4 regions of the Acidovorax sp. GW821-FHT10A04 genome follow, and region 2 is predicted to be linked to each of the others. Evidence: predicted binding sites of a transcription regulator. Region 2 holds the regulator's gene; each other region holds the start of a gene.
The links. The regulator LexA, encoded in region 2, represses DNA repair genes until DNA is damaged. The targets are predictions, from matches to a motif close to ACTGTATNNNNATACAGT.
Positions count from the first base shown of each region.

Region 1: the regulator LexA is predicted to act here: its motif matches at 4,258-4,275, upstream of AC07PF_RS30310 (PA0069 family radical SAM protein).
Region 3: the regulator LexA is predicted to act here: its motif matches at 1,871-1,888, upstream of recA (recombinase RecA).
Region 4: the regulator LexA is predicted to act here: its motif matches at 2,519-2,536, upstream of AC07PF_RS16780 (DNA topoisomerase IV subunit B).

Region 1 covers NZ_JBWKNZ010000020.1:123,362-130,762, forward strand. Annotated here, with positions in the region: gene AC07PF_RS30295 (putative quinol monooxygenase) at 1-78, shown strand, start outside; gene AC07PF_RS30300 (L-dopachrome tautomerase-related protein) at 90-1,316, shown strand; gene AC07PF_RS30305 (LysR family transcriptional regulator) at 1,273-2,178, opposite strand; gene AC07PF_RS30310 (PA0069 family radical SAM protein) at 3,045-4,160, opposite strand; gene AC07PF_RS30315 (LysR family transcriptional regulator) at 4,341-5,240, opposite strand; gene mdlC (benzoylformate decarboxylase) at 5,332-6,954, shown strand; gene AC07PF_RS30325 (Bug family tripartite tricarboxylate transporter substrate binding protein) at 7,030-7,401, shown strand, end outside.
Region 2 covers NZ_JBWKNZ010000004.1:315,987-323,387, reverse strand. Annotated here, with positions in the region: gene AC07PF_RS11680 (branched-chain amino acid ABC transporter substrate-binding protein) at 104-1,234, shown strand; gene AC07PF_RS11675 (D-2-hydroxyacid dehydrogenase family protein) at 1,436-2,443, opposite strand; gene AC07PF_RS11670 (hypothetical protein) at 2,660-3,061, opposite strand; gene lexA (transcriptional repressor LexA) at 3,200-3,874, opposite strand; gene AC07PF_RS11660 (asparaginase) at 3,958-4,911, shown strand; gene AC07PF_RS11655 (hypothetical protein) at 4,950-5,369, shown strand; gene AC07PF_RS11650 (DUF6152 family protein) at 5,390-5,869, shown strand; gene AC07PF_RS11645 (DUF3617 domain-containing protein) at 5,990-6,484, shown strand; gene adk (adenylate kinase) at 6,575-7,231, opposite strand.
Region 3 covers NZ_JBWKNZ010000002.1:229,378-236,778, reverse strand. Annotated here, with positions in the region: gene AC07PF_RS05510 (LysR substrate-binding domain-containing protein) at 1-472, shown strand, start outside; gene AC07PF_RS05505 (helix-turn-helix domain-containing protein) at 539-751, shown strand; gene AC07PF_RS05500 (Clp protease N-terminal domain-containing protein) at 769-1,275, shown strand; gene AC07PF_RS05495 (MarR family winged helix-turn-helix transcriptional regulator) at 1,283-1,807, opposite strand; gene recA (recombinase RecA) at 1,949-3,031, shown strand; gene recX (recombination regulator RecX) at 3,143-3,598, shown strand; gene argC (N-acetyl-gamma-glutamyl-phosphate reductase) at 3,595-4,527, opposite strand; gene sucC (ADP-forming succinate--CoA ligase subunit beta) at 4,719-5,879, shown strand; gene sucD (succinate--CoA ligase subunit alpha) at 5,895-6,791, shown strand; gene AC07PF_RS05465 (TerC family protein) at 6,932-7,401, shown strand, end outside.
Region 4 covers NZ_JBWKNZ010000007.1:192,847-200,247, reverse strand. Annotated here, with positions in the region: gene AC07PF_RS16785 (lytic transglycosylase domain-containing protein) at 1-535, opposite strand, end outside; gene AC07PF_RS16780 (DNA topoisomerase IV subunit B) at 507-2,489, opposite strand; gene AC07PF_RS16775 (MFS transporter) at 2,607-3,824, shown strand; gene AC07PF_RS16770 (hypothetical protein) at 3,856-4,023, shown strand; gene AC07PF_RS16765 (class I SAM-dependent methyltransferase) at 4,030-4,584, shown strand; gene dapA (4-hydroxy-tetrahydrodipicolinate synthase) at 4,617-5,513, shown strand; gene bamC (NlpB/DapX family lipoprotein) at 5,555-6,649, shown strand; gene AC07PF_RS16750 (MBL fold metallo-hydrolase) at 6,730-7,401, shown strand, end outside.

The DNA of each region.
Region 1 (7,401 bases), on a different contig from region 2:
CACATGGATACGTTTCGCGCCAACGCGGGGCCGATGATCGGCGTGTTCGAGCTGTTCCAGATGCGGCAGGTGGCGTGATGGTGGTGCATGTGCTGAACACCCCCCTGCTGCGCGCCGCGGCAGTCGCCCTGGCTGCCGTGCTGGCCGCCACGTCCACGGCCCATGCGGGCGATGCCCCGGCGCTCGAGCGCTGGCGCTCGTACACCGGCGTGAGCTGGGACCCCAAGGCCCCTGCGGCAGGCCGGTTTGCGAACTCGGTCAATGCACCGATTGCCGGGCTGCATTTCGACGCACGGGGCCGCGCCTTCGTGACCACGCCGCGACTGGTGTCGGCCGATGCGCCGGCCACGCTGAGCATTCTGGACACCCGCGCCCAAAGCGGCCCAGCGCGGCTCACCGCCTTTCCGTCGCAAGCCGCCAATGCGGTCGGCGGCCCCGGGGGCGCGGTGTTGCGCAATGTGCTGGGCTTTTACGTGGACCGGCACAACCAGTGGTTGTGGGCGCTGGACATGGGCTTTGTCGCGGGCGAGAAGGTGGCGCCCGAGGGCGCACAGAAACTGGTGGTGCTGGACCTGCGCACGGGCCGTACCGTCAAGGCCATTGCGCTCGATGGCGTGGCCGACCGCACGGGCAGCTTTCTGAACGACGTGGCGGTGGACGAGCGCCGCAAGGTGGCGTACATCGCCGACAGCGGCATGCGCAGCGCGCCCGACAACCAGGTCGGCCTGATCGTGGTGGACTTTGCCAGCAGCCAGGCGCGCCGCGTGCTCGACAAGCATGCCAGCCTGCAGATCGAGCCGGGGGTGAAGGTCGTCTCGCACGGCGAGGAGGTCTGGCCCGGCAACCCGCTGCTGCTGGGCATCAACGGCGTGGCACTGTCGCCCGATGCGCAGACGCTGTACTGGACGGTGACCACGGGCACGCGCCTGCGCGCCGTGCCCACGGCCCTGCTGCGCGATGCGGGCGCCAGCGATGCCGAGCGTGCCGCCGCCATCCGCGACCTGGGCGCGGTGGGCGGCAACACCGATGGCATCGTGGCCGATGCGGCCGGCCGCGTGTACATCACCGACGTGACGCGCAACGGCATCGTGCGCTACGACCCTGCCACCCAGGCCCTGGCCCTGCTGGCCGCCGATGAAGGTGTGCAGTGGCCCGACACGCCGGCCATCGGCCCCGGGGGCGCGCTGTACTTCACGTCGAGCCGGTTGAACCACCACTTTGCGGGCGCGGTGAAGGCGGGGGAAGAGCGCTACGAGCTGTGGCGGCTGCCGATCATCCAGCGGGCAGGTGCTGCCCGCGCGCGAACCAGTCCTTGAGAAAGGCCACGCACAGCGAGACCTTGCGCGGCACCAGCCGCCGCTCGGGGTAGATGGCGTAGAGCACCAGCGGCGGGCGCTCGACAGTGGGGAACAGCTCCACCAGGGTGCCCGCGGCGATCTCTTCGCGCGCCACGAAGTCGGGCAGCACGGCAATGCCCAGGTCGGCCATCACCAGGCGCTTGAGGAAGAGCGTGCTGTTGGCGCGCATGCGCGGGGCCACGCTGACATGCGTGTCGCCCGCCCAGCGCAGCGGCCAGCGCGCGCCGGCCGTGGCGTAGGCATACGCAAAGCAGGCATGGCCCGCCAGGCCGTCGGGCGACCCGGGGTGGCCCTGGCGTGCCAGGTAGGCCGGCGTGGCGCACACGTGCAGGTCGAACGCCGCGATGCGCTGGGCCGTGTAGCTCGAATCCTTGGGGTCGGTGGTGGCGCGCAGGCCCAGATCGAAGCCCTCGGCCAGCAGGTCCACGTGGCGGTCGCCGAGTTCCAGGTCGAGCTCGACCTGCGGGTGCGCAGCCGCAAAATCCGTGAGCGCCGCACCCAGGTCGGCCAGGCCCAGGGCCATGGGCGCGTTCAGCCGCAGCCGGCCTGCAGCTGCGCCTGCCGCACCCGCGGCCTCGGTGTCGGCCTCTTCCACGGCCAGCAGCACTGAGCGGGCCCGCTCCACATAGGCGGCGCCCACCTCGGTCATCGACACGCGGCGCGTGGTGCGGTGCACGAGGCGCGCGCCCAGGGTCGCCTCCAGCTCGGCAATGGCCTTGCTGGCGGCGGATGCGGACATGTCAAGCTCTGCCGCGGCGGCGGAGAAGCTTTCGAGCTCTGCCAGGCGGATCAGCAGGCGGAAGGTGGCGAGTCGTTCCATGGCCTGGACTGTAGCCGGGCTGCCGGGCTGGGCGGGTGCAGAGGGTTTCAAGGGGTTGGCATGGCCAACTGCCGCTTTGAGGGCGTGCTTTGGTTGAAGGCGGGGGCCGGGGTGTGCGCCCGGCGGCGCAGTAACTTTCTCTTGCGTCGCCAAGAGAAAGTCACCAAAGAGAAGGCGACCCGCTGCCCGTGTCCCCACCCGCCCGGTGGGCGGGTGGGGCAGCCTGCGATGCTCGGTCCTGGGGTGTGCCGCAGAACTCGCTGCGTTCTTCGAACTCCGCTCAAACAGCTGCGGCAAGCCAGACAACGATGCGCGTGTCCTGCGGCACGCGCTCACCCCAGGCCCTGCGCTTCTCAGCACGTCCAGAAGGGATTGGGGGCCCCACACGGGCCATCGCTGCGCTCGGCCTCATTTGCCTCGCTGCGCTTCGGCCTGTCGGGAGCGCGTAGCGTGTCACCGACCCCAGGCGCAGCTGCGAAGCAGCAGCCGTCTTTGTCCCCGCTCCCCACCCCTGCTGGCTGCGCCGAGAAGCGCAGGAGCTGGGGTGGGTGCATGTGCCGCAGGACACATGCACTTCGTCTTCTAGCTCGTCGATGCTGTTTGAGCGGAGTTCGAAGAACGCAGCGAGTTCATCGACGCCCACCCCAGATCCGAGCATCGCAGGTTGCCCCCGTTCGCCCGACAGGGCGTACGGGGGACGCAGACTGGGGGTCGCCTTTTCTTTGCCTACTTTCTTTTGGCGACGCAAAAGAAAGTAGGTGCGCCGCCGGGCGCACATCCCGGCCTCCGCCCTCAACCAAAGCACAAAGCAACCAAAGACACCATCACCACGCACCACGCACCGACCGATCAGGCAAGCCAATCGACTAAAACAAACACCCCTGATTACGGGCATACGCAGCCCGGTACTGCGTCAGGTCCAGCTCCGTCCGTACCCGATTGAGCCCCAACCTCCGGCAGGTAGCCGAAAACCGCTGCCGCAGCAGATCAGCCCACAGCCCCGAGCCCTTCATGCGCGTGGCAAAGTCGCTGCCATAGACCTTGCCGGCAGCCCGCTGCGCCGGATCGAGGCTGTGCAGATCCTGCACGCGCGCCAACACACGCGCCGCGCGCTGGGGATAGTGCAGCTCCAGCCACTCGCGGAACAGCGCATTCAGCTCCCACGGCAAGCGCAGCACGGTGTAGAAGGCACTCGTCGCGCCGGCCTCGTGCGCGGCCTGCAGCACCTGCTCCATGTCTTCGGTGATGAAGGGGATCTGCGGCGCCACGCTCACGCCCACGGGGATGCCCGCCTCGGCCAGGGTGCGGATGGTGCGCAGGCGCCGGTGGGGCGCGGCGGCGCGTGGCTCCATGCGGCGCGCCAGGGCGGGGTCGAGCGTGGTGATGGTGACGTACACGGCCGCCAGGCGCTGGGCGGCCAGCGGGGCCAGCAGGTCGAGGTCGCGCTCCACCCCGGCGGACTTGGTGATGATGGAGAACGGGTGGCGCATGTCGCGCATCACCTCGATCAGGCCGCGCGTGAGTTTCAGCTCGCGCTCCACGGGCTGATAGCAGTCGGTGGCCGAGCCGATGTTGATGAGCTGCGGCACATGGCTGGGCCGGCCCAGCTCATCGCGCAGCAGCGCGGCGATGTTGTGCTTGGCGATGATCTGCGTTTCAAAATCGAGCCCCGGCGACATATTGAGGTAGCTGTGCGTGGGCCGCGCGTAGCAGTACACGCAGCCGTGCTCGCAACCCCGGTAGGGGTTGACCGAGAGATCGAAGTAAATGTCCGGCGAGTCGTTGGCGCAGATGGCGCTTTTGGCCGTCTCCAGGTGCACGCGCGTGGCGGGTGGGGCGGGTGCTTCGTCGCCCTCTTCGTCCACAGGGACATCCCAGCCATCGTCCACCGCCTCGCGCGTGTCGCGCACAAAGCGGTGCGCCAGCGCCGTGGCCGCGCCCCGGCCGCGCACGGCCTGCAAGGGGATGCGCACGTCCTGCATCACCTGGGGGGCGTTCTCGTCGTCGATGGGTGGGCCGATGGGGTTGGACATGGGGGTACGGATAGCTGGCGGGCGCGCAGTCAGCGTGACGCCAGATACTGTATATTTATACAGTATAGTACCCGATGGATGGCGCGTTGGGTAGCGGTTTAAACAGCCACAGGGCCCACACACCGCCGGCTACTCCTTGAAGAGCCCCTCGATCACCCCGCGCAGCCACTGGTTGCCCGGGTCGGCCTCGAAGCGCTTGCTCCAGTGCAGCGACACGGTGAAGTCGCGCAGCGGCAGCGCGGGCTCGATGATGGTGTAGCCACCGGCCGCAGCGAAGCCCTGCGCGATGTTGCGCGGCATGACCACGGCCAGGTCGGTGCCGCGCACGATGGAGGGCAGCACCATGAAGTGCTCGGTGGTCAGGCGCAGGCGGTCTTCGAGCTGCAGCAGCGCCAGGATGCGCAGGGTGTCCGAATGCGAGCGCACGGCGACGAATTCGAGCTGCTTCAGATCGTCGAGCAAAGCCGCGCCGCTGCGCCGGCGCCGTGCGAAGGGGTGGCCTTCGCGCAGCAGCACGATGTAGCGGTCGTTGAGCAACTGCACGTGCTGCGTGTCCTTCACCGCGGGCAGGAAGCCGAAGGCGAAGTCGATGCGGCCGCTGTCCAGCAGCGGTGCGATCTGCTCGCGCGGCACGGGCAGGGTTTCGAGCCGCACGCCCGGCGCCTGCTGGCGCAGCGCGAGCATCAGGTCGGGCAGGAAGCGGCCCTCGCCGATGTCGCTCATGTGGATGCGGAACACCTTGCGCGACTGCAGCGGGTCGAACAGGGCCGATTCGTTGAGCGCCTGCTCCAGCGTGCCCAGGGCGCTGCGCACGGCGTCGGCCAGGCGGTCGGCCCGGGGGGTGGGCTGCACGCCGCCGCCTGCGCGCACGAAGAGCGGGTCCTTGATCAGCAGGCGCAGCCGCGTGAGCGCCTGGCTGGCCGCGGGCTGGGTCAGGTCCATGAGCTCGGCTGCGCGGCTCACGCTGCGCGTGCGGTAGACCGCATCGAACAGGCGCAGCAGATTGAGGTCGATGTCCTTGATATGCATTTTGCTGATACCACTTAGTCGCTTCATTGTATTGATGGATATTGCCAGGGGGTCGAAGATCGGTGCTTTCCACCCGCACCGTCCCTTCGCCATGCTCCAGGCCACCGCGCCCCGCGCCACCGACGCGCCCTCTGCCACCCACCCGCGCCCCACCGTGCGCGAGGTCGTGCTCGACCTGCTGCGCGGCTTCGGCATAGACACCATCTTCGGCAACCCGGGCTCGACCGAGCTGCCGCTGTTCCTCGATTTCCCCAAGGACTTCCGCTACGTGCTGGGCCTGCAGGAGGCGGTGGTGGTGGGCATGGCCGATGGCTATGCCCAGGCCACGCACAACGCGGCCTTCGTGAACCTGCATTCGGCCGCTGGCGTCGGCCACGCCATGGGCAATATCTTCACGGCGCACAAGAACCGCACGCCGATGCTGATCACGGCCGGGCAGCAGGCGCGCTCGATCCTGCCGTTCGACCCCTTCCTGTTCTCGGGCCAGGCCACGGAGCTGCCCAAGCCCTACGTGAAGTGGAGCGTGGAGCCTGCACGCGCCGAGGACGTGCCGCTGGCCATTGCCCGCGCCTACTACATCGCCATGCAGCAGCCGCGCGGGCCGGTGCTGGTGTCGATCCCCGCCGACGACTGGGACAAGCCCTGCGAGCCGCTGCAGGCCCGCAGCGTGAGCACCGAGACCCGGCCCGAGCCGCGCGTGCTGGGCGCCATCGGCGACGCGCTCGACGCAGCCGAGCGCCCGGTCTTCGTGGTCGGTGCGGCAGTCGACCGCGATGGCGCCTGGGACGATGTGCTGGCGCTGGCCGAGCGGCACAACGCCGCCGTGTGGATCGCCCCCATGTCGGGGCGCTGCGGCTTTCCGCAGGACCACCGGCTGTTTGCCGGCGTGCTGCCGGCCATGCGCGAGAAGATCGTGGCGCTGCTCGGCGGGCACGACCTGGTGTTTGCGCTGGGCGCCGCCGCCTTCACCTACCACGTGGAGGGCCACGGCCCGCATGTGCCGCCCGGTGCGCAGCTGGTGCAGTTGATCGAGGACCCGGGCACGGCCGCCTGGACGCCCGAGGGCACCTCGGCCGTGGGTGGCGTGCGCCTGGGCGTGCAGGACCTGCTGGCCCGCCCGGCCCCGCGCAAGCGCCCTGCCCCGCCACTGCGCGCGGTGCGCCCGCGTGCCGAACCTTCGGCGCTGATGGGCGTGCCCTACGTGATGCAGACCCTGGCCGAGGTGCGCGACGCACATTCCATCGTGGTGGAAGAGGCGCCGAGCTCGCGCGCCGCCATGCATGCCCACCTGCCCATCCTGCACAGCGAGACCTTCTACACGATGTGCAGCGGCGGCCTGGGCTACGCCATGCCGGGCGCCGTGGGCGTGGCGCTGGCGCGGCCGGAAAGCAAGGTCATCGGCCTCCTGGGCGATGGCTCGGCCATGTACTCCATCCAGGCGCTGTGGAGCGCGGCGCAGCTGCAGTTGCCCATCACCTTCATCATCCTCAAGAACCGGCGCTACGCGGCCCTGCAGGAGTTTGCGCCGACCTTCGGCTTCGGGCCCGAGGACAAGCTCGAAGGCACGGAGCTGCCGGACCTCGATTTTCTGGCACTGGCCCGCGGCCAGGGCTGCGATGCCGTGCATGTGGACGACGCAGCGCAGCTGCACCAGGTGCTGCGCGATGCACTCGCGCACCCGCGGCCGATCCTGGTGGAGATCGACGTGGCCTGAGCAGAACGCCCCTATCGCAGCACGCCAACCCAGCAGACCCGGATGACCGGGCGCCCCCGTTTCAGGAGACATGACATGACGCACGACAACCCACAGAACCCTTCCCCATCCCATGGCCGCCGCCTGGCCGGCGCACTCGCCCTGGCGGCACTTGCGGGCACCGCCCTGCTGTCCACCGGCGTGCAAGCAGAAACCTACCCCGCCAAGCCCATCAAGGTGATCGTCAACTTCCCGGCGGGCGGCGCGGCCGACCAGATCGCGCGCGCGGTGACGGTGCCGCTGCAGGCGGCGCTGGGCCAGCCCGTGGTGGTGGAGAACCGGGGCGGCGCGGGCGGCAACATTGGCGGCGAGGCCGTGGCCAAGTCGCCGGCCGATGGCTACACGCTGCTCATGAGCTCGGGCGGCATGGTCTCGGTGAACCCGCACATCTACCCCAAGATGCCGTTC
Region 2 (7,401 bases):
ATTTAATCGTGTTCCCTAATGATCTGGCCCGTAAATTGCGATATGTTCGCCTGCGTTGAGACACAAGAACATTTCTCAGCGTTTATCTTTACTGGAGATTGATATGCAATTGAAGTTGAAACTGACCGTGGTTGCTGCTATCGCGGCTGCTGCTGGTGTGGCCTCTGCACAAGAGCAGGTGGTCAAGATCGGCCACGTGGCTCCGGTTTCCGGCGCCCAAGCCCACTACGGCAAGGACAACGAAAATGGCGCCCGCATGGCCATTGAAGAGCTGAACGCACAAGGCGTGACGATCGGCGGCAAGAAGATCAAGTTCGAGCTGCAGGCTGAAGACGACGCTGCGGATCCGAAGCAGGGCACGGCTGCTGCACAGAAGCTGTGCGACGCCAAGGTTGCTGGCGTGGTCGGTCACCTCAACTCCGGTACCACCATCCCCGCTTCCAAGGTCTACAACGACTGCGGCATCCCCCACGTGACCGGCGCGGCCACCAACCCCAACCTGACCAAGCCAGGCTACAAGACCACGTTCCGCATCATCGCCAACGACAACGCCCTGGGCGCTGGTCTGGCTGCCTACGCCGTGGACACGCTGAAGCTCAAGTCGGTCGCCATCATCGACGACCGTACCGCTTACGGCCAGGGTGTGGCCGACGTGTTCAAGAAGACCGCAGCCGCCAAGGGCATGAAGGTGGTGGACGAGCAGTTCACGACCGACAAGGCCACGGACTTCATGGCCATCCTGACCGCCATCAAGGCCAAGAACCCCGACGCCATCTTCTACGGCGGCATGGACCCCCAAGGTGGCCCGATGCTGCGCCAGATGGAACAGCTGGGCATGGGCAACGTGAAGTACTTCGGTGGTGACGGCATCTGCACGGCCGAAATCGCCAAGCTGGCTGCCGGCGCCAAGACCCTGGCCAACGTGATCTGCGCCGAAGGCGGCGCATCGCTGGCCAAGATGCCTGGCGGCACGGCCTGGAAGGCCAAGTACGACGCCAAGTACCCCAACCAGTTCCAGGTGTACAGCCCCTACACCTACGACGCCACGTTCCTGATCGTGGACGCCATGAAGCGCGCCAACTCGGTCGACCCCAAGGTCTACACCCCCGAGCTGCTCAAGTCCAGCTTCAAGGGCGTGACCTCGACGATCGCCTTCGAACCCAACGGCGAAATGAAGAACCCTGCCATCACCCTGTACAACTACAAGGACGGCAAGAAGACCCCCCTGAACTAAGGCACGGACTTGCCTTCAACCGGCTAACGTCGTTGGGGAGCCTTGCCGTGCTACAGCACTGTCTGCGGCTCCCCGCCTAGTTATCCGGTCGAATGCAATCCGTGTGGGAGCGCTGCCTTCGGGCGGCGCACCACAGGGCAAAAAAGGCTTCCCTCGGGAAGCCTTTTTTATTGGTGCTCGCTGCGTTGCAGCGCTCAGTTGCTAGCGTCGCACCTGCAGAGAACCTGGATTCACGATATTGGTCGGCGTGCCCTTGATGAAGTTCACCACGTTGTCGAAGGCCGCACCAAAGTAGAGCTCGTAGCTGTCCTGCTCCACATAGCCGATGTGCGGCGTGCAGATGCAGTTCTCCAGGCGCAGCAGGGCATGGCCCTGCAGGATGGGCTCGCTCTCGAATACGTCCACGGCCGCCATGCCGGGGCGGCCCCGGTTCAAGGCGGCGATCAGGGCGTCGGACTCGACCAGTTCGGCGCGCGAGGTGTTCACGAACAGCGAGGTGGGCTTCATGCACGACAGGTCTTCGAGCGAGATGATGCCGCGTGTCTCATCGTTCAGGCGCAGGTGCACCGAGATCACGTCGCACTGCGAGAAGAACTCCTCGCGCGTGGTGGCTGCCTGGTAGCCATCGGTCAGGGCCTGGGCGCGCGATGCCTCGCGGCCCCAGACGCGCACGTTCATGCCGAAGGCGCGGCCATAGCCGGCCACGAGCTGACCGATGCGGCCGTAGCCCCAGATGCCCAGCGTCTTGCCGCGCAGCACCGTGCCCAGCCCGAAGTTGGGCGGCATGGACGCGGTCTTGAGGCCCGACTGCTGCCAGGCCCCATGCTTGAGGTTGGAGATGTACTGCGGCAGCCGGCGCGTGGCGGCCATCACCAGTGCCCAGGTGAGTTCGGCCGGTGCCACGGGTGAACCGACGCCCTCGGCCACGGCAATGCCACGCTCGGTGCAGGCTGCCACGTCGATGTGGTTGCCGATCTTGCCGGTCTGGGCAATGAGCTTGAGGCGCGGCAGCTTTTCGACCAGCTGGCGGGTGATCTGGGTGCGCTCGCGCACCAGCACGATGATGTCGGCGTCCTTGAGCCGTATCGACAGCTGGCCCAGGCCCTTGACGGTGTTGGTATAGACCTTGGCGGTGTAGGCGTCGAGCCGGGTGGCGCAATGGAGCTTGCGCACTGCGTCCTGGTAGTCGTCGAGGATCACGATGTTCATCCCGACATTGTGCCTTGGCGGGCCGCAGTCTTTGTGCCCCAAGCCCCGTCGGGCGTGCAGCATTTGCAACGCTGCGTGAATGCCACATGCCTCGACGGCCTGGGTGCATGCGCAATACCGGTGCCCGCGGCCGTTGCGGCGGGCTCTGCGCAGTCGCTGGCCGGCCGTTGCAGGCCATGGTGGCCGTGTCCCCGCGCCAGCCCGCAGGCCGCGTGCTCAGTGTTGCAGCAGCGCCTCGCGCGCGGCCATGCGGTCCAGCTCCGCGCAGACATCGGCCATGCGGCCCGAGATCACCAGGCGCCCGGCATCGGCGCCCGAGGTGGTCGTGCGCAGCACGCGCACCACGCGGCGTGCCTGGACATGGTTGCACAGGGGGTCGGCGCCGGGGGCAGGGTGCAGGCTGCGCGTGCCCGTGGCCGGCAGTGCGATCTCGTCGCGTGGCGTGCGGGCCGTGGTGGGCCATGCGGGTGCCGCATGGGCGGGCACTGGCGCCTTGCAGGTGCGCAGCCGTGCCGCAGCGCTGTCGTGCCCGCCCTGCACGGCGATGGGCTGCAGCCAGCGTGTCAGCGCATGCAGCGGGTGGGAGAAGGCCGAAAAGGTCAAAGAAGCAATTCCCATGTGAAGACTCCGAAGGTCGGTGGTGAACACAGGCAGGATTGCAACGAACATGGCGCGGCCCAGGGCTGACCAGCGGCGGTGCCCGATACCCGGCACCCCGCCCGTCAAACGCCCGCCACCTGGGCAGCGCGACGGCAATTACATGAGCATGGTGTTGCGGATCAGGCCGACTGCCAGGCCTTCGATCTCGAAGGCTTCGCCGGGCTGCACGGTGATCACGGGGTAGTCCGGGTTCTCGGGCAGCAGCTCGATGCCGGTGGCCGTGCGGCGCAGGCGCTTGACGGTGACGTCGTCGCCCAGGCGGGCCACGATGATCTGGCCATTGCGCGCCTCGCGCGTGGACTGCACGGCCAGCAGGTCGCCGTCCATGATGCCGGCGTCGCGCATGGACATGCCGCGCACCTTGAGCAGGTAATCAGGCTTGTGCTGGAACAGGCTGTTTTCCACGCTGTAGGTCTGATCGACATGCTCCTGCGCGAGAATGGGCGAGCCCGCTGCGACCCGGCCGATCAGCGGCAGCATCAGCTGCGACAGGCCGGGAATGGGCAGGCTGAACTGGGTGCCGCGTGCTGCGTTGATGGAGCGCACTGTCTCGCCGCGCAGGCGAATGCCCCGCGAGGTGCCGCTCACCAGCTCGATCACGCCCTTGCGGGCCAGGGCCTGCAGGTGCTCTTCTGCCGCATTGGCGGACTTGAAGCCCAGCTCGGTCGCTATCTCGGCGCGGGTAGGGGGGGCACCGGTGCGCGCAATGGCGGTCTGGATCAGGTCCAGAATCTGTTGCTGGCGGGCAGTGAGCTTGGGGTTGTCGAGCATGGTGGTTTCCAGTGTGTGCCGGTACAGTGGCAAATAACTGTTTTTTAATCCAGTAGCTGTATTTTTCACCAGTTTTTCGGAGTATGCAAGTGAGTGCGCAAAAAATTGTGGTTCTGGGTACGGGCGGCACCATTGCCGGCACCGCTGCGCAGGTGGGGGACAACATCGGCTACACGGCCGCGCAGGTGGGGGTGGGCGAGCTGCTGGCGGCCGTTCCAGGGCTCCAGGCGCTGGCCGGTGGTCCCCTGGTGGTCGAGCAGGTGGCCCAGATCGACAGCAAGGACATGGAACATGGCGTGTGGCGGGCCCTGGCGCTGCGCTGCGCCGAGTGCCTGGCCGACCCCGCCGTGCGCGGAGTCGTCATCACCCATGGCACCGACACGATCGAAGAGACGGCCTGGTTCCTGCACTCCGTGCTGGATGCGACCAAGCCCGTGGTGCTGACCTGCGCCATGCGCCCCTCGACCGCGCTGGTGCCCGATGGCCCGCAGAACCTGCTCGACGCCGTGGCGGTGGCGGCCAGCGCTGGTGCGCAGGGCGTGGTGGTGGTGGCTGCCGGCACCATCCATGGCGCGCAGCGCGTGCACAAGGTGCACCCCTACCGGGTCGACCCGTTCAGCTCCGGTGATGCCGGGCCGCTGGGCTGGGTGGAAGAGGGCGCCGTGCGCCTGGTGCACGGCTGGCCCGCCGTCTCGCAAGGCAAGGGTCTTGCAGCCATGCAGAACCAGACCGCCGACGCACCCTGGCCCTGGGTGGAACTGGTGGTAAGCCATGCGGGCGCCAGCGGTCGTGCGGTGGACGCGCTGGTGCGCGATGGTGTCCAGGGTCTGGTCGTTGCCTGCACCGGCAACGGCACCCTGCACCACGCGCTGGAGGCCGCGTTGCTGCGGGCCCAGGCCGTGGGTGTGCGCGTGCTGCGCGCCACGCGCTGCCCCGAGGGGCAGTTGCTGCCCACGCCGGGCAATGCCCTCGTGGCCGCGCCCGGTCTGTCCCCCGTGAAGGCCCGCATCAGCCTGGTGCTCGATCTGCTGGGCTAGGAAGTCCTGAGCCAACCCACAACGCCAGGAAGCCCCGCATGTTCGCTGCCCTCCGATCCCATGTTTGGGCCTATCCGGCACTGGAGGTGGTGCACATCGTGGGCATTGCACTGCTGCTGGGCAACCTGGTGCTGCTGGAGCTGCGGGTGTTTGGCTGGGGTGCCGCGCTGCCGCCCCGGGACCTGGCGCGACTGAGCCTGTCGCTGGCACTGTGCGGCTTTGGCATGGCGGCCCTGTCCGGCCTGGTGATGTTTGCCACGCAGCCCCAGGAATTGCTCGCCAACCGGGCCTTCACCCTGAAGATGCTGTTGTTGATGCTTGCCGGCTGCAACGCGGCGTGGTTTCATGGGCGCGGTTCGCTCGCTCGGCTCGATGGCCTGGCGCGGGCGCAGATGCTGCTGTCCACTCTGATCTGGCTGGCCATCGTCGCCTGTGGTCGCTGGATAGCGTACCTCTGACATTCGAAAGGAAAAACTCCATGCCTTTGCAGCGTCGCCAGATTCTCACCGTGGCCAGTGTCCTTCCCCTTGTTCCCCTGGCGTCCCATGCGCACCACGGCTGGAGCAGTTTCGATGCGGACCGCCCGATCTACCTCGAAGGCACGGTGCGCAAGGTGCGCTGGCAGAACCCGCATGCCGAACTGGAGCTGGAGCTGCCCGCCAACCTGGCCTTGCCGCCCAACCTGGCACAGCGCGCAGTGCCCGCACAGACGGCACCGGTCGATGGCAAGGCCCTGCTGGCCCGTGCCGTGCTGCCGACGCGCAGGGACCGGATGTGGGAGGTCGAGCTGGCGCCGCTGACCCGCATGCAGGCCTGGCAGGTGGCCGAGATCAAGCCGGGCACGGCTATCTCGGTACTGGGCTTCACGTTGCGCGAGGAGAAGGGCGATCCGGTGCTGCGCGCCGAGTACCTGTTCGTCGATGGCAAGGCCTACGGCCTGCGCTCGAGTCCGGCCTGAGGCCAGAAGCGGCGCGCGCGTCGATTAGTGCACGTTTGGTTGCACAGCTTTTAGCCGCGCCATTGGTTCTGCGCGGGAGCGCAACTATCATCCGGCGCATCACTTTGCAGGAGTTGTCCCATGCGTTTCGTTTCCCTCTCTCTCGTGGCCGCAGCCGTGGCACTGGCAGCCCTGCCTGCGCAATCCCAGGACATGCCCAAGCGCAAGGCGGGGCTGTGGGAGATCAAGGCCACATCCAGCCCAGGCACGCCGCCCACCGTGATGCAGCAGTGCACGGATGAGGCCTTCGAGGCCCAGATGCAGAAGACGGCCCTGGAGCAGTCCAAGACCATGTGCAGCAAGAACGACATCAAGCGCAGTGGCAACACCATCACTGCCGATGCGGTCTGCAAGATCGGTTCGACCACGGTGACCTCGCAGTCGGTGAGCTCGGGCGACTATTCCAGCGCCTACAAGGTCGAGGTCAAAAGCACGTTCAACCCGCCGCTCATGGGCAAGGCCAGCGACAATACCGTGATGGAGGCCCGTTACCTCGGCCCCTGTGCCGCCGGCCAGAAGCCCGGCTCCATGACCATGCCCAACATGCCCATTCCTCCTGCCCCGAAGACCAAGTAAGCTGCGCGGCAGGCAGCGCCTCCAAGGCGTGCAGAAACGACAAAGCCGGGCATGCCCGGCTTTGTTGTTGGTGTGGCCGCAGCCGAAAAATCAGCTGGCCAGGGCTGCGAAGGCGCGCTGCGTGATGTCGTCCACGCTGCCCATGCCGCTGATGGCGCGGTACTGGGGGGCGGCTGCCGGTTCGGCCTTGGCCCACTGGCTGTAGTAGTCCACCAGGGGGCGGGTCTGGTCGCTGTAGACCTGCAGGCGCTTCTTGACGGTTTCTTCCTTGTCGTCGTCGCGCTGGATCAGGTCTTCACCGGTCACGTCGTCCTTGCCTTCCACCTTGGGTGGGTTGAACTTGACGTGGTAGGTGCGGCCGCTGGCGGGGTGCGAGCGGCGGCCGCTCATGCGTTCGATGATGGCCTCGAAGGGCACGTCGATCTCCAGCACGTAGTCGAGTTTCACGCCTGCGGCCTTCATCGCGTCGGCCTGGGGAATGGTGCGTGGGAAACCATCGAACAGGAACCCCTTGGCGCAGTCGGGCTGGGCAATGCGTTCCTTGACGAGGTTGATGATCAGGTCGTCGCTGACCAGGGCACCCGACTTCATGATCGCATCGGCCTGCAGGCCCAGCGGCGTGCCGGCCTTCACGGCAGCGCGCAGCATGTCGCCGGTGGAGATCTGCGGAATGCCGTACTTCTGGCAGATGAACGTGGCTTGCGTGCCCTTTCCGGCGCCGGGCGCGCCCAACAGAATCAGTCTCATGAAGGTCCTCGAAGGTTAGAAATCGGCTGGCACTGCTGGCAGGGGCGGATCGCGCGCCAGCGCAGAGGTCACCGCCGTGGCAGCAAAAAAAGACCGCAGTGCTCCACGGATGGGCAGGGGCTGCGGGGTGGTGTGCTGCTACGTCAGTGCTCGCGCAGGCGCTTGTGGGG
Region 3 (7,401 bases), on a different contig from region 2:
CGGCCACTGGCCTGGAGCCCATGCCCACTACCTCACGGGTCAGGACGTGGCGCTGATCGCACCGCGCACCCGCGTGGCGGACTGGGCCATCGACCACCCGCGCGATGTGGCGCGCCACACCTTGCTGCGCCATGTCACGGTGCCCGAGGCCTGGCTGCGCTGGAGCGAAACGCATGGGGTGCAGGGGCTCAACCCGCTGGCCGGCCCGCAGTTCGACCAGTTCCAGTCGATGATCCGTGCGGTGATGGCCGGCATGGGCCTGGCACTGGTGCCGCGCTGCCTGGTGCAGGACGAGATCACCAGCGGCCTGGTGCGCGAGCCCCTGCCCGGCTGCGGCTACCAGAGCGAGGTGGGCTACTGGTTCTGCTACCCCGAGGGGCGCAACCAGCTGCAGACCCTGCAGCAGTTCCGTCAGTGGCTGCTGGCTTGTGCCGAGCCTGCGTCCGCCGCTGCACTGCTGCCGCCTGCATAGGCAGCTTGGCTGGCCCAGGGTCAACTGTTGTTGACGGATTTCGAGTCGTCAACTACAGTTGACGTCATGCAGGCACTCCCCTCCCTTCCGTCGCCCGAAGATCCCGAAGCCGCGCTCGCTTCCGTGGTGGCCTTGCGCCAGATGGCCGACCGGCTCGAGGCCAATGCCGTCGCTGCGGCGCTGCGGCAGGGCTGGTCCTGGGCGCAGATCGCGCAGGCGCTGGGTGTCAGCAAGCAGGCCGCGCACAAGCGGCTGTCCGCCCATGTCCCCCGATCCTGAGACAAAGGAGTTCCACCATGTTCCGCAAGCTGCAGCACCGTTTCCAGAGCATGCGCACCTTGAGCCGGCTGTGCACGGATGCCGAGGCCCATGCCCGTTCGCGTGGCCAGCCCGCGCCGGGCGCCGAGCACTTTCTGCTCGCAGCCATGGACCTGCCCGACGGCTCGGCGCGGCGTGCCTTCGAGAGTGTCGGTGCCGATCCGGCGGCCGTGGGTGAGGCCATCGAGCGCCAGTACCGCGAGGCCTTGCAGGCCGTGGGCGTGCAAGGCCCTTTGGCGCCCGCGGCCGCTCTGGACGCCCCAGCGGCGGCCGGCCTCTACCGCGCCCAGCCCTCGGGCCAGGAACTGGTGCAGGCCCTCGCCCGTTCTAGCAAGGAGCAGGCGGGCCCCTTGCTGGGGGCGCATGTGGTGGCCGCCATCGCGGCCATGCCGCAGGGCGTGGCCGCGCGCACGCTGCGGGCCCTGGGGATCGATGCCGCGAGGCTGGTGGCTGCCGCCCGGGCCCAGGTGCCGTCGGCCGCCTGAGCGGGGTTCACGGCGCCTGCATGCCGGCGGCATCGCCGCCTGCATAGGCCTCCAGCCCGATGGCCACCACCGTGGCCACGTCCTTGCCCACCTCGCTGCGGAACTCCGCCTCGGCCTGGGCCACCGCATCGCGAAAGGCCTGCAGCCACGCCAGGCCTGTGGAGGTGAAGCACACGCGGCGCGCGCGCGCGTCCAGCGGGTCCGCCGAGCGCGTGACCAGGCCCCAGGCCTCGCACTGGTCCACCAGGGTGGCCATGGCCTGCTTGGTCATGCCGGCGCGCTGGGCCAGATCGGTCAGACGGTCGCCCTGCAGCGCCAGGTGGCGCGTGATGTGCACGTGCGCGGCGCTCACCTGGTCGCGCGCGGCCAGGTTGGACAGCGCCAGTGGCACCTCCACGTTGTGCGCCATGAGCTGCAGCACCCGGGCGTCGAAGCGGCGCATGGCATGGCCGAGCAGGCGACCCAGGTGGGTCTGGCGCCAGCCGTCCTCGGCGGGGGTGGGCGGCGGTGCCGCAGGCAAGAAATCAGGCATGCAATATTGTCAGGCAAACTGACTAAATAGTGCATTGCTGCCGTGCAATGGCTCGCATAAACTACTGTTCAAGCATCCAGCCTGTAGTTAATTGCAGACGAAGTGCAAACACCCAACCCGTTGTTTCTCAAGGAGTTTTCCATGGACGTCGCAGTCAAAGGCACCAACCCCCCCCTCCCCGTCAACACCGAAAAGGCCAAGGCGCTGGCGGCTGCGCTCGCCCAGATCGAGAAGCAATTCGGCAAGGGCACCATCATGCGCCTGGGCGAAGGCGAGGTGATCGAGGACATCCAGGTCGTCTCCACCGGCTCGCTGGGCCTGGACATCGCCCTGGGCGTGGGCGGACTGCCACGTGGCCGTGTGGTCGAGATCTACGGCCCGGAATCCTCGGGCAAGACCACGCTCACCCTGCAGGTGATTGCCGAGATGCAAAAACTGGGTGGTACCTGCGCCTTCGTGGACGCCGAGCACGCGCTGGACGTGCAGTACGCCCAGAAGCTCGGCGTGCAGCTGTCCGACATGCTGATCAGCCAGCCCGACACGGGTGAGCAGGCCCTGGAAATCGTGGACAGCCTGGTGCGCTCGGGCGCCGTGGACCTGATCGTCATCGACTCGGTCGCCGCGCTCACGCCCAAGGCCGAAATCGAAGGCGAGATGGGCGATGCCCTGCCGGGCCTGCAGGCCCGCCTGATGAGCCAGGCGCTGCGCAAGCTCACGGCCACGATCAAGAAGACCAACTGCACGGTCATCTTCATCAACCAGATCCGCATGAAGATCGGCGTGATGTTCGGCAGCCCCGAAACCACCACCGGCGGCAATGCGCTCAAGTTCTACGCCTCGGTGCGCCTGGACATCCGCCGCACCGGCACCATCAAGAAGGGCGACGAAGCCATCGGCAACGAGACCAAGGTCAAGGTGGTCAAGAACAAGGTGAGCCCGCCCTTCAAGACGGCCGAGTTCGACATCCTGTTCGGTGAGGGCATCAGCCGCGAGGGCGAGATCATCGACATGGGCGTGACCGCCAAGATCGTGGAGAAGTCGGGCGCCTGGTACGCCTACAACGGCGAGAAGATCGGCCAGGGCCGTGACAACGCGCGCGAGTTCCTGCGCGAGAACCCCGACCTCGCCCGCGAGATTGAGAACAAGGTGCGCGAAGGGCTGGGCATTGCGCTGCTGCCCGACGGGCTGCAAGCGGCTGCCCCGGCAGGCGATTCGGACGAGTGATGCGGCGGCGCATTGGGCGCCACCGCAACACACCTGGGCGGCCATTGCGCAGTGTTGCGGCAATGGCCGCTGTGCATTGGACCATTGCCTGGCTGCCTGCCAACCATACCCATGGGCTTTGAAACCGTTTCCCTGAAGGGCCGCGCGCTGCGGCTGCTGGGCCAGCGCGAGCACTCGCGCGCCGAGCTGCTGCGCAAGCTGCGCCCGCATGTGCAGGAGGGCGAGGACCTCGAGGCCGTGCTGAGCGAGCTGGAGGCCAGGGACTTCATCAGCGAGGAGCGTGTGGTGGCCTCGGTGGTGCACCAGCGCGCGGGCCGCATGGGGGCGGCGCGCATCCGCCAGGAGCTGCAGGCCAAGGGCATCGGCGGCGAGGCCGTGCAGCAGGCCCTGGCACAGCTGCAGGACACGGAACTGGCCCGCGCCCGCGAGGTGTGGCGCCGCCGCTTCGGCGAGCCGGCTGCCGATCCCCAGGGGCGCGCCAAGCAGGTCAGGTTCCTGATGGCGCGCGGTTTTTCCAGCGATGTCGTGCGCCGCGTGGTGCGCGGCGTGGGGGATGATGAAGTTTAGATGCCCAGCATCAGCTTGAGGTTCTGCACCGCGGCGCCGCTGGCGCCCTTGCCCAGGTTGTCGAGGCGCGCCACCAGCACCGCGTGGCGGTAGGTCTCGTTGGCGAACACGCGCAGCTCCAGCTTGTTGGTGTCGTTGAGCGCCAGGGCATCGAGCTTGCCGTCGGCCGTGGCCGGCAGCACGCTGACCCACTGCTCGGGCGTGTTGCTCTTGGCGTAGTGGGCGGCCAGCGCGTCGTGCAGGTCGCTGGCCTTGGGGGCGCCAGGCAGGGTGTCCAGGTGCAGGGGCAACTGCACCAGCATGCCCTGCTCGAAATTGCCCACCGAGGGCACGAAGATGGGCCGGCGCGTGATGCCGGTGTAGCGCATGATCTCGGGCAGGTGCTTGTGCGCCAGGCCCAGGGCATACAGCTCGAACAGCGGGGCCTCGCCTTTCTGGTAGGCCTCGATCATGGTGCGCCCGCCGCCCGAATAGCCACTGACCGAGGGCAGGGCCAGCGGGAAGTCCGCAGGGATGAGGCCGGCGTCGACCAGGGGGCGCAACAGGGCGATGGCGCCCGTGGCATAGCAGCCGGGGTTGGCCACGCGCGTGGCGGCGGCCACGGCCTCGGGCTGGCCGGCGGTGAGTTCGGGAAAGCCGAACACCCAGCCGGGCGCGATGCGGTGCGCGGTGCTGGCGTCGATGATCTTGATCTTGCGGCCGCCGGCCTGCTCGATACCGTCCACCATGGCCACGGTCTCGCGCGCGGCGTCGTCGTGCAGGCACAACACCACCAGGTCCACGCCGGCGATCAGCTCGCGCTTGGCGGCGGGGTCCTTGCGCAGCTCGGGCGCGATGCTGACCAGCTCGACCTCGGGCATGGCCTGCAGGCGCTCGCGGATCTGCAGGCCCGTGGTGCCGGCTTCGCCATCAATAAAGACTCTGGACATGGGTTGCTCCTGCTGGTCTGGCAGCGTGCACTGCCGGGTAAGAATGGATGGACGTAAACGCTGTACGTGTTAGGCACAAGGGATGGTGCGTCGCAGCATGATACAGTCGAAGGTTGCCATGCCCCAAGCCCGCGGCCAGACACCTGTTCATGGTAAACGGGTAAATACCACCCTTCCCTGAGAGAGACCTCATGAAGATTCACGAATACCAAGGCAAGGAAATCTTGCGCAATTTTGGTGTGCCCGTTCCGCGTGGCATTCCCGCGTTCACGGTGCAAGAAGCCGTCGAAGCAGCCCAGAAACTCGGCGGCCCCGTGTGGGTCGTCAAGGCCCAGATCCACGCCGGTGGCCGTGGCAAGGGCGGCGGCGTCAAGGTCGCCAAGACCATTGAAGACGTCAAGCGCATCTCCGGTGAGATCCTGGGCATGCAGCTCAAGACGCACCAGACCGGCCCCGAAGGCCAGAAGGTCCGCCGCCTGTACATCGAAGACGGCGCCGACATCAAGAACGAACTGTACGTCTCGCTGGTCACCGACCGCGCCACGCAGAAGGTCGCCCTGATCGCTTCGAGCGAAGGCGGCATGGACATCGAGGAAGTGGCCCACTCCACGCCCGAGAAGATCATCACCGAGATGATCGATCCCCTGACCGGCATCACCCCCGAGCAAGGCAAGAAGGTGGCTGCAGCCATCGGCCTGACCGGTGCTTCCGTTGACCAGGCCCTGGACATCTTCGCGAAGATCTACAAGTGCTACATGGAAACCGATGCGTCGCTGGTGGAAATCAACCCGCTGAACTGCGACTCCAAGGGTGACCTGATGGCCCTGGACGCGAAGTTCAACTTCGACGCCAACGCGCTGTTCCGCCACCCCGAGATCGTGGCCTTCCGTGACCTGGACGAAGAAGATCCGGCCGAAGTGGAAGCTTCCAAGTTCGACCTGGCCTACATCAGCTTGGACGGCAACATCGGCTGCCTGGTGAACGGCGCCGGCCTGGCCATGGCCACCATGGACACCATCAAGCTGTTCGGCGGCGAGCCGGCCAACTTCCTGGACGTGGGCGGCGGTGCCACCCCCGAGAAGGTCACCGAAGCCTTCAAGATCATGCTCAAGAACCCCAAGGTCGAAGGCATCCTGGTCAACATCTTCGGCGGCATCATGAAGTGCGACACCATCGCCACCGGCGTGATCACCGCCTGCAAGGCCGTGAACCTGAACGTGCCACTGGTCGTGCGCATGAAGGGCACCAACGAAGAGCTGGGCAAGAAGATGCTGGCCGAGTCCGGCCTGCCCATCATCGCCGCAGACACCATGGCCGAAGCTGCGACCAAGATCGTTGCTGCCGTCAAGTAAGCCCGGAGAACACACATGTCGATCTACATCAACAAAGACACCAAGGTCATCACCCAGGGCATCACGGGCAAGACGGGCCAGTTCCACACTGAAAAGTGCCAGGAATACGCGAACGGCAAGAACGCCTTCGTGGCAGGCGTGAACCCCAAGAAGGCCGGCGAGTCGATCTTCAACATCCCGATCTACGCCTCCGTCAAGGAAGCTGCGACGCAGACCGGCGCCACCGTGTCGGTGATCTACGTGCCGCCCGCAGGCGCTGCTGCCGCGATCTGGGAAGCCGTCGAAGCCGACCTGGACCTGGCCATCTGCATCACCGAAGGCATTCCCGTGCGTGACATGCTCGAAGTGCGCAACAAGATGAAGGCCAAGGAAGCCGCCGGTGGCAAGAAGACCCTGCTGCTGGGCCCCAACTGCCCCGGCCTGATCACGCCTGACGAGATCAAGATCGGCATCATGCCCGGTCATATCCACCGCAAGGGCCGCATCGGCGTGGTGAGCCGTTCCGGCACGCTGACCTACGAAGCCGTGGCCATGCTGACCGAAGTGGGTCTGGGCCAGTCGAGCGCCGTGGGCATTGGTGGCGACCCCATCAATGGCCTCAAGCACATCGATGTGATGAAGGCGTTCAACGACGATCCGGACACCGACGCCGTGATCATGATCGGCGAAATCGGCGGACCCGATGAAGCCGAGGCCGCCCAGTGGTGCAAGGCCAACATGAAGAAGCCTATCGTGGGCTTCATCGCTGGCGTGACGGCCCCTCCCGGCAAGCGCATGGGCCATGCCGGCGCGCTGATCTCCGGTGGTGCCGACACGGCCGATGCCAAGCTGGCCATCATGGAAGAGTCCGGCTTCATCATCACGCGCAACCCCTCGGAACTGGGCAAGCTGCTCAAGGCCCAGCTGAAGTAAGCCACGCGCATCCGTTCGTAAGCACAATTACGGACGCATCGGGCGCAGGCGCCCGATACACTGGCCGCTCCAAAAAAGAGAAGCGCCCGGAACCCCGGTTCCGGGCGCTTCTTGCATTCATAACAGTGGAGTCATCGACAATGGAATTCCTGCAAGCGGCCGATTTCTGGATTGGCCTGGTCAAGATCGTCTGGATCAACATCATCCTCTCGGGTGACAACGCGGTGGTGATCGCCCTGGCCGCCCGCTCGCTGCCCCCTGAGCAGCAGCGCAAGGCGGTGTTCTGGGGCTCGGGCGCGGCCGTGGTGCTGCGCGTTCTGCTCACGGTGGTGGCGGCCAAGCTGCTGGCGCTGTCCTTCCTGCAGGTCGTGGGCGGCTGCCTGCTGCTGTGGATCGGCTTCCAGCTGCTCAGCGACAGCGACGAGGACGAGGGCGAATCCAAGACCTATGGCAGCCTGATGGCGGCGGTGCGCACCATCCTCATGGCCGACCTGGTCATGAGCCTGGACAACGTGATCGCCGTGGCCGCGGCGGCGCAGGGCAGCACCACGCTGCTGGTCCTGGGCCTGGCCATCAGCATTCCGCTGGTGGTGTTCGGCAGCACGATGAT
Region 4 (7,401 bases), on a different contig from region 2:
GGTAGCGGGTGCCGGTGGGCACGTTCACGGCTGGATCGGTGAGCTTCTTTTCCACCGAGCGCCTGGCGTCGGCGCTCACGCCGAAGCGGGCGGCCGTGGCCGGCATCACCTGCATCAGCCCCACTGCGCCCTTGGGCGACACAGCATCGGCATCGAAGCCCGACTCCGTGGCGATCAGCGCCTGCAGCAGCTCGTAGTCCACCTCGTGCTTGGCCGCCGCCGCGCGCAGGTGGTGCTTGACGCGCTTGTAGTCGGGCGCGATGTCGAAGAACGCCAGCAGCCGGGCCCCGGCGGGCGGCAGGGCATGGGGCAGGGTGGCCGCGCCAGCGGGCGCATCGCGCGTGGAGTCGAACTCGTTGCCCTTGAAGAACAGCTGGTAGTTGGCATCCACCTGCTCGGGTGCGAAGTGCGTCACGCCGCGCGGGTCGACATAGGCCCAGAGGTCGGCATGGGCGGCCGTCTGCACCAGGCCCAGCAGCAGGCCCGCGCACAGCAGTCGCAGCCGCTCAGATGTCGATCTCGACCGCATCACCATGCAGTTCCATCAGCTCGCGCCGCGAGGCCGCCTCGCCCTTGCCCATGAGCTTGGTGATCAGGTCCTCGGTCTGGGCGAAGTCCATGTCGCCCAACTGCACGGGCAGCAGGCGGCGGGTGTCGGGGTTGAGCGTGGTTTCCCACAGCTGCTCGGCGTTCATCTCGCCCAGGCCCTTGAAGCGGCTGATCTGGCACTTTTCGCGCGCCACGCCGTCCTTGGCGCATTTGTCGAGGATGGCGGTGAGCTCGCCATCGTCCAGCGCATACATCTTGGCGGCCGGCTTCTTGCCGCGGGCCGGCACGTCCACGCGGAACAGCGGGGGGCGTGCCACGTAGATATGGCCGGTTTCGATGAGCTTGGGGAAGTGGCGGAAGAACAGCGTGAGCAGCAGCACCTGGATGTGCGAGCCGTCCACGTCGGCGTCCGAAAGGATGCAGACCTTGCCATAGCGCAGGCCCGACAGGTCGGGCGTGTCATTGGGGCCGTGCGGGTCCACGCCGATGGCCACCGAGATGTCGTGGATCTCGTTGTTGGCGAACAGGCGGTCGCGCTCCACTTCCCAGGTGTTGAGCACCTTGCCGCGCAGCGGCAGGATGGCCTGGCTTTCCTTGTCACGGCCCATCTTGGCGCTGCCGCCGGCCGAGTCGCCCTCGACCAGGAAGACTTCGTTGTGGGCAATGTCCTTGCTTTCGCAGTCGGTGAGCTTGCCGGGCAGCACGGCCACGCCCGAGCCCTTGCGCTTTTCGACCTTCTGGCCGGCCTTCTGGCGCGTCTGCGCGGCCTTGATGGCCAGCTCGGCCAGCTTCTTGCCGTAGTCCACATGCTGGTTGAGCCAGAGTTCGAGCGCCGGGCGCACGAAGCCCGAGACCAGGCGCACCGCGTCGCGCGAGTTCAGGCGCTCCTTGATCTGGCCCTGGAACTGCGGGTCCAGCACCTTGGCCGATAGCACGTAGCTGGCACGCGCGAACACGTCCTCGGGCAGCAGCTTGACGCCTTTGGGCAGCAGGCTGTGCAGCTCGATGAAGCTCTTGACGGCGTTGAACAGGCCGTCGCGCAGACCGCTTTCGTGCGTGCCGCCGGCACTGGTGGGAATCAGGTTGACGTAGCTCTCGCGCATGGGCTGGCCGTCTTCGGTAAAGGCCACGCACCAGGAGGCGCCCTCGCCCTCGGCAAAACTCTCGTTGTTGCGGTCGGCAAAGCCTTCGCCCTCGAAGAGCGGGATCACCGGGTCACCGCTGAGCGTCTGCATCAGGTAGTCGCGCAGGCCGCCCTTGTACTGCCAGGTCTGGGTGTCGCGCGTCTTCTCGTTGACCAGGGTCACCGACACGCCGGGCATGAGCACGGCCTTGCTGCGCAGCAGGTGGGTCAGCTCGCCCATGGGCAGCGCGCTCGACTCGAAATACTTGGCATCGGGCCAGGCGCGCACGGTCGTGCCCTGCTTGCGCTCGCCCGCTTCCAGCGCGCGGGTCACCAGGGGCTCGACCACGTCGCCGGCCGAGAACACCAGCCGCGCGACCTTGCCCTCGCGGTGGCTGCTCACTTCCAGGCGGGTCGCCAGCGCGTTGGTCACGCTCACGCCCACACCGTGCAGGCCGCCCGAGAAGCTGTAGGCACCGCCCTTGCCCTTGTCGAACTTGCCGCCCGCGTGCAGGCGGGTGAACACCAGCTCGATCACCGGGGCGTTCTCCTCGGGGTGCATGCCGAAGGGGATGCCGCGCCCGTCGTCCTCGATGCTGACCGAGCCGTCGGTGTGCAGCGTGACCTTGATCTTCTTGCCATGGCCGGCGAGCGCCTCGTCGGCGGCGTTGTCCAGCACCTCCTGGATGATGTGCAGGGGGTTGTCGGTGCGGGTGTACATGCCCGGGCGCTGCTTGACGGGCTCCAGGCCCTTGAGCACGCGGATCGAGCCTTCGGAATATTCGCTGGCGGAGACGGGAGACGGTTTGGCAGACATGCGGCGGATTGTAGTGCGACGCAGCAAAGACTGTATAAAAATACAGCCACATCACCCCCAACTGTACTGTTTGGTGGTGTGCGGGCAGATTGCGGCCAATCTGGCTACATTCTGCGCATGTCTATGCATCCTCCGAAACTGTCCATGTTCCAGGTGCTCGCGTGCGGCGCGGCCATCGTGACCCTGTCCATGGGCATCCGCCACGGCTTTGGCCTGTGGCTGCTGCCCATCACCCAGGAAATGGGCTGGACGCGCCAGTCCTTTGCCCTGGCCATCGCCATCCAGAACCTCTCCTGGGGCCTGATCGGCATCTTTGCCGGCATGGCGGCCGACCGCTTCGGCGCCTTCCGCGTGCTGCTGGCCGGCGCCGCCCTCTACGCCGCGGGCCTGGCGGGCATGGCCCTGTCGCCCACGCCGCTGCTGTTCGCGCTGACCACGGGCGTGCTGATCGGCGCCGCCCAGGCGGGCACCACCTATGCAGTGATCTACGGAGTGCTGGGCCGCCAGATCGCGCCCGAAAAACGCTCCTGGGCCATGGGCGTGGCCGCGGCGGCCGGCTCCTTCGGCCAGTTCCTCATGGTGCCCATGGAGGGCTGGCTGATCGCCAGCTTCGGCTGGCAGCAGGCGCTGCTGACCCTGTCGCTGGCGGTGCTGCTCATCGTGCCCCTGGCCTTCGGCCTGCGCGAGCCGGGCTTCAAGGGTACGGCCCCGGTCAAGCGCGACCAGACCATTGCCCAGGCGCTGTTCGAGGCCTTCCGCTACCCCAGCTTCACGCTGCTGATGGCCGGCTACTTCGTCTGCGGTTTCCAGGTGGTGTTCATCGGCGTGCACATGCCCAGCTACCTCAAGGACCATGGCCTGTCGCCCCAGGTGGCGAGCTATGCGCTGGCGCTGATCGGCCTGTTCAACGTGTTCGGCACCTACATTGCCGGCACCCTGGGCCAGCGCCTGCAAAAGCGCTTCATCCTGGCCTTCATCTACTTTGCGCGGGCCGTGGCCATCGCCATCTTCCTGGTGGTGCCACTGTCGCCGGCCTCGGTCTATGTCTTCTCGGCCGTGATGGGCACGCTGTGGCTGTCCACCATCCCGCCGACGAATGCCACGATTGCCCAGATCTTCGGCGTGCAGCATCTGTCCATGCTGGGCGGCTTCGTGTTCTTCAGCCACCAGATCGGCAGCTTCCTGGGGGTGTGGCTGGGCGGCTACCTGTACGATGCCACGGGCAGCTACGACATCGTCTGGTACATCTCCATCGCGCTGGGTATCTTCGCCGCGCTGGTGAACCTCCCCGTCAAGGAAAGCCCTATCCAGCGTGCGGCGCCCGTGCCGGCATGATCGCTGGCAACCCCTTTTTCCAGGCCTGACCATGCACCCCGCGCCCGACCACCCACCTGACCGCCCCCCGGCCCTGCCGCTGGTGTGGCGGGTGCTGGCCTGGGCGGCGGCCGTCCTGGCCTGCCTGGCGGTGTTCGGCCTGTACACCGTGCCCGAATTCATGGTGATGCTGGCCGACCAGGTGTGGAACTGCTTTTGATTTCTCATGCATGGATCTGACAACCCCTCGGACTGGGTGCGCCGCTGGTCGGCCCTGATCGCACCCCAGAGCACCGTGCTCGACGTGGCCTGCGGCGCCGGCCGCCACCTGCGCTGGCTGCACCGCCTGGGCCATGCGGTGGTGGGGGTGGACCGCTCCCCCGAGGCGGTGGCCGCAGGAGCCCCGCTCGGCGAAATGGTCTGCGCCGACATCGAAAACGGCCCCTGGCCCTTTTCCGGGCGGCAGTTCGGCGCCGTGGTGGTCACCAACTACCTCTGGCGACCGCTGTTTCCGACCCTGCTGGCCAGCCTGGCGCCGGGCGGCGTACTGGTCTACGAAACCTTTGCACACGGTAACGAAACGGTAGGCCGCCCTGCGCGGCCCGAATTCCTGCTGCAACCGGGCGAATTGCTGGCGGCCTTCAGCGGGCTGCGCACCGTGGCCTACGAGGACGGCTTCCTCGAAGAACCTGCGCGTTTCGTGCAGCGCATCACGGCCATCCGGGAACTTGCGCACGCCGGGGCACCCTCAAGACATCTGCTGGCCGGTCCGGCTAGTTAGAATGCTCTTTTATCCCGTTCACCACTGCGGACATGACATCTTCCTTAGTGCCACTCACTGGCAGCATCGTCGCCCTCGTCACCCCCTTGCATGAGGACGGTAGCGTCGACTATCCAGCGCTGCGCAAACTGATCGACTGGCACATCGCCGAAGGCACCGACTGCATCGGCGTCGTGGGCACCACGGGCGAATCCCCCACGGTGAACGTCGAGGAACACTGCGAGATCATCCGCGTGTCGGTGGAGCAGGCGGCCAAGCGCGTGCCCATCATGGCCGGCTGCGGCGCCAACTCCACGGCCGAGGCCATCGAGCTGGCCCGCTTCGCCAAGAAGGTCGGCGCCGACACGCAGCTGCAGGTCGTGCCCTACTACAACAAGCCCACGCAAGAGGGCCAGTACCAGCATTTCAAGGCCATCGCCGAGGCCGTGGGCGACCTGCCCACCATCCTGTACAACGTGCCCGGCCGCTCCGTGGCCGACATGCAGCACGACACCGTGCTGCGCCTGGCCCAGGTGCCCGGCATCATCGGCATCAAGGAAGCCACGGGCAACATCGAACGCGCGCAGTGGCTGATCCGCGAAGCCCCCAAGGGCTTCGGCATCTACTCGGGCGACGACCCGACCGCCGTGGCCCTGATGCTGTGCGGCGGCCATGGCAACGTGAGCGTGACGGCCAACGTGGCCCCGCGCCTGATGCATGAGCTGTGCGTGGCCGCCACCTCGGGCAATGTCCAGCGCGCCATGGAAATCCAGTTCCAGCTGATGCCCGTGCACAAGCAGCTCTTCGTCGAAGCCAACCCCATTCCCGTGAAGTGGGCCGTGGCCCGCATGGGCCTGTGCGGTGGCACACTGCGCCTGCCCATGACCCCGCTGAGCCCGGCCAATGAAGCCGTGGTCGAGGCGGCCCTGCGCTCCGCCAGCCTGATCTAACCCGGGCTGCGCCCGAACCCTGACACTCCAAGGAATTTCGCGTGAACGCTGTTACTACCCGAGCGGGCCTGCTGGCCCTTGCCCTGGCACTGTCCGCCTGCTCCGCCCTCGAAGGCGACAAGATCGACTACAAGAGCGCTGCCAAGGGCTCCACGCTGGAGGTGCCTCCGGACCTCACGCAGCTCTCGCGCGACTCCCGCTACAACGTGCCGGGCGGTGCCGTGTCGGCCGCAGCCCTGCAGGCCAGCCAGGCCGCCCAACCCTCGGGCACGGCCAATGCGGCCGCTGCGCAGCTGGGTGACGTGCGCATCCAGCGCGAAGGCAACAAGCGCTGGCTGGTGATAGACCGCCCCGCCGACAAGCTGTGGGAGCCCGTGCGCGACTTCTGGCTGGAGAACGGCTTCACGCTGGACCTGGACCAGGCCAACCTGGGCATCATGGAAACCGACTGGGCCGAGAACCGCGCCAAGCTGCCGCAGGACCTGATCCGCTCCACGCTGGGCAAGGTGATCGACTCGCTGTATTCCACGGGCGAACGTGACCGCTTCCGCACCCGCCTGGAGCGCAATGCCGCCGGCGGCACCGAGGTCTACATCACGCACCGCGGCATGGTCGAGGTCTACAGCAACACCACCAAGGACCAGACCGTCTGGCAGCCCCGCGCGGCCGACCCCGAGCTGGAGACCGAATTCCTGCGCCGCCTGATGGTCAGGCTGGGCGTGAGCCAGGAGCAGTCCAAGGCCGTCGTGGCCGCCGCCGCGCCAGTGGCCCAGTCGGCGAACGTGACCACGGTGAACAACGTGCCCGTGGTGCAGATCAACGAAGGCTTCGACCGCGCCTGGCGCCGTGTCGGCGTGGCGCTGGACCGCACCGGCTTCACCGTGGAAGACCGCAACCGCAATGACGGTGTGTACTTCGTGCGCTACGTGGCCCCCAATGCCGACAAGAAGGAGGCCGGCTTCTTCGGCAAGCTGTTCAGCCGCTCGCCGGCCGCCGTGCCGCCGCTCAAGTACCGCATCGTGGTGCGCAGCCAGGGTGAGTCGACCACCGTGTCGGTGCTCAACGAAGGCGGCTCGCCCGAATCCTCGGCCAACGCCGAGCGCATCGTGCGCGTGATCGCGGACGAGCTCAAGTAAGCCCCACCGAGACCTGACCCCCTTGTTGCGCCTGGACGCCACCCCACGGGGTGGGGCCCAGGCGCAATGCATTTGAGACCATGCTGCGTTTGAAGAACCTCGCCAGCGGCAGCGCCGGCAATGCGACGGTGGTGGAGGCCAGCGACGGCCTGCACACGCGCCGCCTGCTGGTTGACTGCGGCATCGGCCCGCGCCAGCTCGAGACCCGCCTGGCGGCAGCCGGCCTGCAGATCGCGCAGATCGACGGCCTGTTCATCACCCACGAGCACTCGGACCACATCGGCTGCGCGCACCTGCTGGCCCTGCGCCACCGCATCCCGGTGTGGATGAGCCAGGGCACGCACATGGCCATCGGTGCGCCGGATTTCGATGGCTTGCTGCAGGTGGCGCAGGACATGCAGGGGATCGAGCTCGGCCCCCTGTCGTTTCGGCCGTTCACGGTGCCGCACGATGCGCGCGAACCCCTGCAGCTGCGCTGCACCGACGGCGCCCACGACCTGGCCCTGCTCACCGACCTGGGCCATGCCACGCCCCATGTGCTGCAGCAGGTGGCGGGCTGCCACGCCCTGTTCATCGAGGCCAACCACTGCCCGGACCTGCTGGCCGCCTCGGCCTACCCGGCCTTCCTCAAGCGCCGCGTGGGGGGCGCCTACGGCCACCTGGCCAACCAGGCCACGGCCGCCATCGTGCAGGCGGTGCGGCACGACGGCCTCAAATGGGTGGTGGCGGCCCACCTGAGCGCACGCAACAAC